2 linked regions of the Sandaracinus amylolyticus genome follow. Each later gene encodes a partner of the first gene's protein in a complex. Links are inferred from orthologs where the notes say so. Each region holds a gene or a part of one and is shown in the gene's direction. Other genes may lie near its edges.

The links.
Region 2: the proteins of carB (region 1) and carA are in contact, whole or in part, in a solved structure (PDB 1KEE), measured with the Escherichia coli proteins. The link is inferred for Sandaracinus amylolyticus from one-to-one orthologs.

The regions. Positions count from the first base shown.
Region 1 is NZ_CP011125.1:4,838,027-4,842,248, reverse strand. The notes cover bases 177-4,089. They hold carB (carbamoyl-phosphate synthase large subunit), read left to right. Parts: upstream 177-532; coding sequence 533-3,889; downstream 3,890-4,089. Other genes in these bases: DB32_RS20560 (alpha/beta hydrolase), read left to right, coding at 3,886-4,089; tsaE (tRNA (adenosine(37)-N6)-threonylcarbamoyltransferase complex ATPase subunit type 1 TsaE), read left to right, coding at 177-438. Also shown: more of tsaE, read left to right, coding at 1-176; more of DB32_RS20560, read left to right, coding at 4,090-4,222. UniProt on the Escherichia coli protein: Large subunit of the glutamine-dependent carbamoyl phosphate synthetase (CPSase).
Region 2 is NZ_CP011125.1:3,972,693-3,976,001, reverse strand. What follows is about bases 186-3,185. They hold carA (glutamine-hydrolyzing carbamoyl-phosphate synthase small subunit), read left to right. Parts: upstream 186-1,124; coding sequence 1,125-2,246; downstream 2,247-3,185. Other genes in these bases: DB32_RS16930 (hypothetical protein), read right to left, coding at 3,043-3,185; DB32_RS16935 (hypothetical protein), read right to left, coding at 2,341-3,015; DB32_RS16945 (dihydroorotase), read left to right, coding at 186-1,128. Also shown: more of DB32_RS16945, read left to right, coding at 1-185; more of DB32_RS16930, read right to left, coding at 3,186-3,309. UniProt on the Escherichia coli protein: Small subunit of the glutamine-dependent carbamoyl phosphate synthetase (CPSase).

The DNA.
Region 1 (4,222 bases):
CGCTTCGGCGCGCGCCTCGCGTCGCTGCTGCGCGAGGGCGACGTCGTGTTCCTCGAAGGGCCGCTCGGCGCGGGCAAGACGTTCCTCGTGCGCGCGATCGCACGTGGGCTCCGCGTGCCGGAGCGCGAGCCGATCACCTCGCCGACGTTCACGCTCGTGCACGAGATCACGAGCGGGCGCGTCGCGATCACCCACGCGGATCTCTATCGCCTCGACGATCCCGGCGAGCTCGACGCGCTCGGTCTGCCCGAGGCGATCACGCGATCGATCACGATCGTCGAGTGGGGCGCGCGCTTCGCGGAGCATCTCGCGCCCGATGGGATCGTCGTCACGATCGGGGGGCGCGACGCCGCGCGCGGGCGGCACGTGACGATCGCGTCGCGTGGCCCTCGTGGCGTCGCGATCATCGACGCGCTGCGCGCTCCGGAAGCCCAGTGATTCCGGATGCTCGCGCGCCTCGGCGCGCGCGATCGCGAGCACGTGCGCTTCGCCTTGTCAGCACCGCCTCCGGCTGGTAATCCGCGCGCCCGACATGCCGCGTCGTAACGATCTCCGGAAGATCATGCTCCTTGGCTCCGGACCGATCGTGATCGGGCAGGCCTGCGAGTTCGACTACTCCGGGACCCAGGGCGCGAAGGCGCTCAAGGAAGAGGGGTACGAGGTCGTCCTCGTCAACTCGAACCCTGCCACGATCATGACCGATCCCGAGTTCGCGGATCGGACCTACGTCGAGCCGCTCGTCCCCGAGGTCGTCGAGGCGATCGTCGCGCGCGAGAAGCCCGACGCGATCCTGCCCACGCTGGGAGGGCAGACCGCGCTGAACCTCGCGCTCGCGCTGCACAAGAACGGCGCGCTCGAGCGACACGGCGTCGAGCTGCTCGGCGCGAACGTCGATGCCATCAAGAAGGCCGAGGATCGCGAGCTCTTCAAGGCCGCGATGGAGAAGATCGGCCTCGGCGTCGCGAAGGCGCGCGTCGCGCGCACCATCGAGGAAGCGGACGCGGCGGTCGCGGAGATCGGGTTCCCCGTGATCCTTCGCCCGAGCTTCACGATGGGCGGATCGGGCGGCGGCATCGCCTACAACAAGGAAGAGTTCGACCAGGCCATTCGGTGGGCCTTCCAGCAGAGCCCGACGCACGAGTGCCTCGTCGAGGAGAGCGTGCTCGGCTGGAAGGAGTACGAGCTCGAGGTCATCCGCGACAACGCGGACAACTTCTCGGTCATCTGCACGATCGAGAACTTCGACCCGATGGGCGTGCACACCGGTGACTCGATCACCGTCGCGCCCGCGATGACGCTGACCGACAAGGAGTACCAGCGCCTGCGCGACGCAGCGCGAGCGGTCATCACCGAGATCGGCGTCGAGACCGGCGGCTCGAACATCCAGTTCGCGGTCAACCCCGACGACGGCCGCGTGATCGTGATCGAGATGAACCCGCGCGTGTCGCGCTCGAGCGCGCTCGCGTCGAAGGCGACGGGCTATCCGATCGCGCGCATCGCCGCGAAGCTCGCGGTCGGTTATCGCCTCGACGAGCTCAAGAACGCGATCACCGGGACCAGCGCCGCGTTCGAGCCGACGATCGACTACGTCGTCGTGAAGTGGCCGCGCTTCGCGTTCGAGAAGTTCCGCGGCGCCGATCCGCGCCTCACGACGCAGATGAAGTCGGTCGGCGAGGCGATGTCGATCGGGCGCACCTTCAAGGAAGCGTTCCAGAAGGCCGCGCGCTCGCTCGAGATCGGTCGTGACGGGCTCAGCTCGCTGATCGAGAAGGTCGACTATCGCGCGGTGCTCGAGGACGTGCGCCGCATGAAGCAGGCGTCGGTCGGCATCGCGTACGTGCCGCCGCCGGCGCGCGATCCCGCGACGATCCCCGCCGCGACGAGCGAGGAGCTCAAGGAGGCGTTGCTCGAGATCATCGAGACGCCGCTGGCCGATCGCGCGTGGTACCTCGCGGACGCGCTGCGCCTCGGCGCGACCGTCGAGGAGCTGCACCAGGCGACGAAGATCGACCCCTGGTTCCTCGTGCAGATGCGCGAGATCATCGAGGAAGAGAAGTCGCTCGCCGCGAACGCGGGCAAGCCGCTCGACACCGAGGAGCTCGCGCGCGCGAAGTCGCTCGGGTTCAGCGACGCGCGCATCGCGCAGCTGCGCGGCATCGATCGCAACATCGTGCGCGAGACGCGCACGCAGCACGGCGTGCGTCCCATCTACGCGCGCGTCGACACCTGCGCCGCGGAGTTCGTCGCGAAGACGCCGTACCTCTACTCGACGTGGGGGCGCGAGACCGAGTCGGCGCCGACGGACCGCAAGAAGGTGATGATCCTCGGCGGCGGCCCGAACCGGATCGGCCAGGGCATCGAGTTCGACTACTGCTGCGTGCACGCGGCGTTCGCGCTCCGCGAGCTCGGGTTCGAGACCATCATGGTCAACTGCAACCCGGAGACGGTCTCGACCGACTTCGACACGTCGGATCGCCTGTACTTCGAGCCGCTGACGCTCGAGGACGTGCTCGCGATCGTCGACGAGGAGAAGCCCTGGGGCGTGATCGTGCAGTACGGCGGACAGACGCCGCTGAAGCTCGCGCTCGCGCTCGCGAAGGCGGGCGTGCCGATCATCGGCACCAGCGCGGACGCGATCGATCGCGCCGAGGATCGCGAGCGCTTCGACGAGCTGCTCACGAAGCTCGGCCTGCGTCGCCCGCAGGGCGGCATCGCGCGCGGCATCCAGGAGGCGTTCACGATCGCCGAGCGGATCGGCTTCCCCGTCGTCGTGCGTCCGAGCTACGTGCTCGGCGGGCGCGCGATGGAGGTCGTGCACTCGCGCACCGATCTCGCGCAGTACTTCGCGGTCGCGCTCGCAGCGGTCGAGGACGCGGAGAAGCAGACGATCCTCGTCGACGAGTTCCTCAAGGACGCGATCGAGGTCGATGTCGACTGCGTCGCCGACGGCAAGCACGTCGTGATCGGCGGACTGCTGCAGCACATCGAAGAGGCGGGCGTGCACAGCGGCGACTCGTCGCAGGTGCTCCCCGCGCACGCGCTGCCGCCCGAGGTGCTCGCCGCGATCCGGTCGAGCACGCGCGCGCTCGCGCTCGAGCTCGGCGTGATCGGCCTGATGAACGTGCAGTTCGCGGTGCGCGGCAGCGCCGTCTACGTCATCGAGGTCAACCCGCGCGCGTCGCGCACGGTGCCCTTCGTGAGCAAGACGATCGCGGTGCCGCTCGCGAAGATCGGCGCGATGGTGATGGCGGGCAAGACGCTCGCGGAGCTCGGCTTCACGCGCGAGATCGTGCCCACGCACGTCGCGGTGAAGGAGTCGGTCTTCCCGTTCGCGAAGTTCCCCGGTGTCGACACGATCCTCGGCCCGGAGATGCGCTCGACCGGCGAGGTCATGGGCCTCGCGGACAGCTTCCCGATGGCGTTCCTCAAGGCGCAGCTCGCGTCGAGCGGGAACCTGCCCGATCGCGGCCGCGTCTTCGTGAGCGTGCGCGACGAGGACAAGCCCGCGGCCTGCGAGATCGCGTCGCGCCTCGTCGATCTCGGGTTCGTCGTGATCGCGACCGGCGGCACCGCCGACGCGATCGAGCGCGCGGGCGTCGCGTGCGAGCGCGTGAACAAGGTGCGCGAGGGACGCCCGCACATCGTCGATCGCCTCCGCAACGGCGACGTCGCGATGGTCGTGAACACGACCGCGGGCGCGCAGGCGATCCGCGACAGCTACACGCTGCGCCGCCAGACGCTCGTCTCGGGCGTGCCGTACTTCACGACGATCGCGGCCGCGGCCGCGGCGGTGGGGGCGATCGAAGCACGCCGCGAGGCGCCGCTCTCGGTGCGCTCGCTGCAGGAGTACCACGCCGCCACGAAGCGGCCGTCGTTCAAGGTGTCATGATCGCCGCGCGCACGCGCACCGCGTGCGCGGCGATCGTCATCGTCGCGCTGCTCGCCATCGCAGGGATGCCGCCCGGCGCGAGCTCGCAGGCGCAGTCGCGCTCGGAGGCGGTCCACCACCGCCACCTGCGCGTGAGCGCGCCATGGGGCTCCGAGCGCGTGCTCGTGATGTTCCCGAGGCTCGGCGCAGGGCGCGAGATCCCGCGCGATCATCGGTGGTCGGTGCTCGTCGCGCTGCACGGGCAGGGCGAGGCGCGGCGCGGTCCGGAGCGCGGCTACCTCGGTTGGTCGGTCGACTACCGACTGCCGGACGCGTTCGCTGCGCTGCTCCGCG
Region 2 (3,309 bases), 870 kb from region 1 along the record:
GGACGCTGGGTCGTCCCCGGGTTCATCGATCTGCACGTGCACTTCCGCGAGCCCGGCCAGGAGTACAAGGAAGACATCGCGTCGGGCCTGCGCGCCGCGGCCGCGGGTGGCTTCACTGCGGTGTGCGCGATGCCGAACACCAAGCCGGTGAACGACAACCGCGCGATCACCGAGCAGATGGTCGCCCGCGCGAAGGAAGCAGGCGGCCCGCGCCTCTTCCCGTTCGGCGCGATCACGCTGGGCAGCAAGGGCGAGCAGCTCACCGAGATGGCGGACATGAAGGACGCCGGCGCGGTGGGCGTGAGCGACGACGGCCTCTGCGTGATGAACGCGGCCGTCATGCGCCGCGCGCTCGAGTACGCCGCGACCTTCGACCTGCTCGTCTCGCAGCACTGCGAGGACCACCACCTCACGGCGGGCGCGCAGATGCACGAAGGTGCCATTTCGACGAAGCTCGGGCTCCGCGGATGGCCGCGCGAGGCGGAGGACGTCATCGTCGCGCGCGACCTCGTGCTGAACCAGCGAGCCAAGGCGCGCTACCACGTGGCGCACGTCTCGACGAAGGGCGCGGTCGCGCTGATCCGCGAGGCGAAGGCGCGCGGGCAGCGCGTGTCGTGCGAGGTGACGCCGCATCACCTCCTGCTCACGGATCACGAGCTCCTCGGGTACCGCACGGCGTGCAAGGTGAACCCGCCGCTGCGCGAGGCCGAGGACGTCGAGGCGATGGTCGAAGCGCTGCGCGACGGGACCATCGACTGCGTCGCGACGGATCACGCACCGCACAGCTCGCTCGAGAAGGACTGCGAGCTCGCGGCCGCATCGCCGGGGATGATCGGGCTGGAGACCACGATCCCGCTGCTGCTCGGGCTGGTGCACCGCGGTGCGCTCTCGGCGACGCGCTTCGTCGAGGCGCTCACGAGCGGACCTGCCCGAGTGTCGGGGATCCGCGGAGGCTCGCTGCGCGTCGGTGAGCGAGCGGACGTGACGGTGATCGACCCCGAGACGCGGTGGACGGTCGGGCGCGAGACGCTACGATCGAAATCCCTGAATTCTCCGTGGCTCGGCAAGGAGCTGCGGGGTGCGTGCGCGATGACGATCGCGGCCGGAGAGGTGGTGTTCGAGCGATGACGCGGCGGAACGCGCGGAAGGCCTGGATCGCGCTGGCGGACGGGACGGTCTTCGAGGGATGTGCGGCAGGCGCCGACGGCGAGACGACCGGTGAGGTCGTGTTCACGACGGGCATGACCGGGTACCAGGAGGTCCTCACGGATCCCTCGTACTGCGGACAGATCGTCGTGATGACGGCGCCGGAGATCGGGAACACCGGCGCGACGACCGAGGACGACGAGGCCGGCAAGCCGTGGGTCGCGGGGTTCGTGATGCACGAGCTCTCGCCGATGGCGAGCAACTGGCGCAGCCAGGAGACGCTCGACGCGTACCTCCGGCGCCACGGCGTGGTCGCGATCGACCGCGTCGACACGCGCGCGCTCACGCGGCACATCCGCGACCACGGCGCGCAGGCGGCGGTGATCGGGACGAGCTCGCCCGAGGCGCTCGTCGCGAAGGCGAAGGCCGCGCCCTCGATGGCGGGTCAGGACCTCACGGGCGCGGTGACGACGCGCGAGCCGTACGTCTGGGCCGAGGGCGCAGGCGTGTGGCACGTGCCCGAGGGCGAGCCGACGCGGCACGTGGTCGCGGTCGACTTCGGCGTGAAGAAGAACATCCTGCGCTGCCTCGTGGACCACGGGTGCCGCGTGACGGTCGTGCCCGCGACGACGAGCGCGAAGGACATCCTCGCGCACGATCCCGACGGCGTGTTCATCTCGAACGGCCCCGGAGACCCGGCGGCGGTCGCGCACGGGATCGAGACGGTGCGCGAGCTCGTCGGGCAGAAGCCGCTCTTCGGGATCTGCCTCGGGCACCAGATGCTCGCGCTCGCGCTGGGCGGGAAGACCTACAAGATGAAGTTCGGCCACCGCGGGCTGAACCACCCGGTGAAGGATCTCGCGACGGGCCGCGTGGAGATCACGACGCAGAACCACGGGTTCGCGGTCGACGCGGAGTCGCTCGCGGGCAAGTGCGACGTGACCCACGTGCACCTGAACGACGGCACGTGCATGGGCCTCGAGCACCGCGACAGCGGGGCGTTCTCGGTGCAGTACCACCCCGAGGCGAGCGCGGGACCGCACGATGCGCGGTACCTGTTCAAGCGGTTCGTGTCGCGGATGGATAGCGCGAAGCGCTGAGAGCACGGCCGAGCACGCGCAGGCGGCACGTGGACGAGGCACGCGGGACGAGCACGTGCACGCGCACGTGTCTCGCCTGCGGGCCGCGTCGTGATCAGCCCTCGCGGGCGAAGCGCTCGAACTCGATCCACTCGCTCGCGAGCGCTGCGCAGGCGCGCTCGCTCAGGATCGGGATCTCGTAGGGTGGTGCGAGGGCGAAGTCGCTCCCGTCGTGCTCGGTCACGACGAGCACCGGCCAATCGCGCGTCCACCGCTCGGGTTGGCAGATCCGGATCGGCCACGCTGACCCTGGTACCGGGATGGCAATGACCTCCGGGACGGCGAGGTCGATCGGACGCGGTGGGCGCTTCTCGATGCGCGCGCGACCGGTCGGCACGATCGCATGCAGGTCCCGCATCGACCGCGCGAGCTCCTCGTCGTGCGGCACGGCGAGGATGTAGTCCTCGGGCTCGCCGTGCGCGGGGTCCTCCTCGGGATCCTCGGCGGTCCGATCCCACGTCTCCCAGCTCGACCACACGATCCGTGTCTTGTGCACCGGCGTGAAGGACAGACCACTCAGCCCGGAACGCTCGAGCGCACCGCGGACATCGTCGTTCACGAGGATGTTCCCGGGGTACGTGATCGGCGGAACGAACGGACCCGTTCGCTCGAGTGGGATGCGACCGTCAGCACGGCGCGGCGCGTGCGTCGTCATGCCGTGCACCAGGATCGCGCCGTAGTCGCCCCATGGCGCAACCGCGCGCGGTTGGTAGAGCGGGTCGAGAGCCATCGCCGGAGCGTAGCGCTTCGTCGCGCGTCATCGCGCTCTTCGGCGCGTCACGAGCCACACGAGCGGCGCGAGCGCGAGCCACCAGCCCGCCCCAGCGCTTCGCGCGCCCGCGCGGCAGCCGCACCCTCCCCCGCCTTCGAAGTCCGTCGTGCCCGCGTCCATCGTCGGCTGCACGCCGGCGTCGATCTCCTCCACCGGGCACGCGCGCGGCGACGCGCCCAGCGCCACCTCGACGACCTCCATGTCGAACGGCTCGTCGCCGCCGTGCTCGCGCCACGCGTCGTACGCGACCTG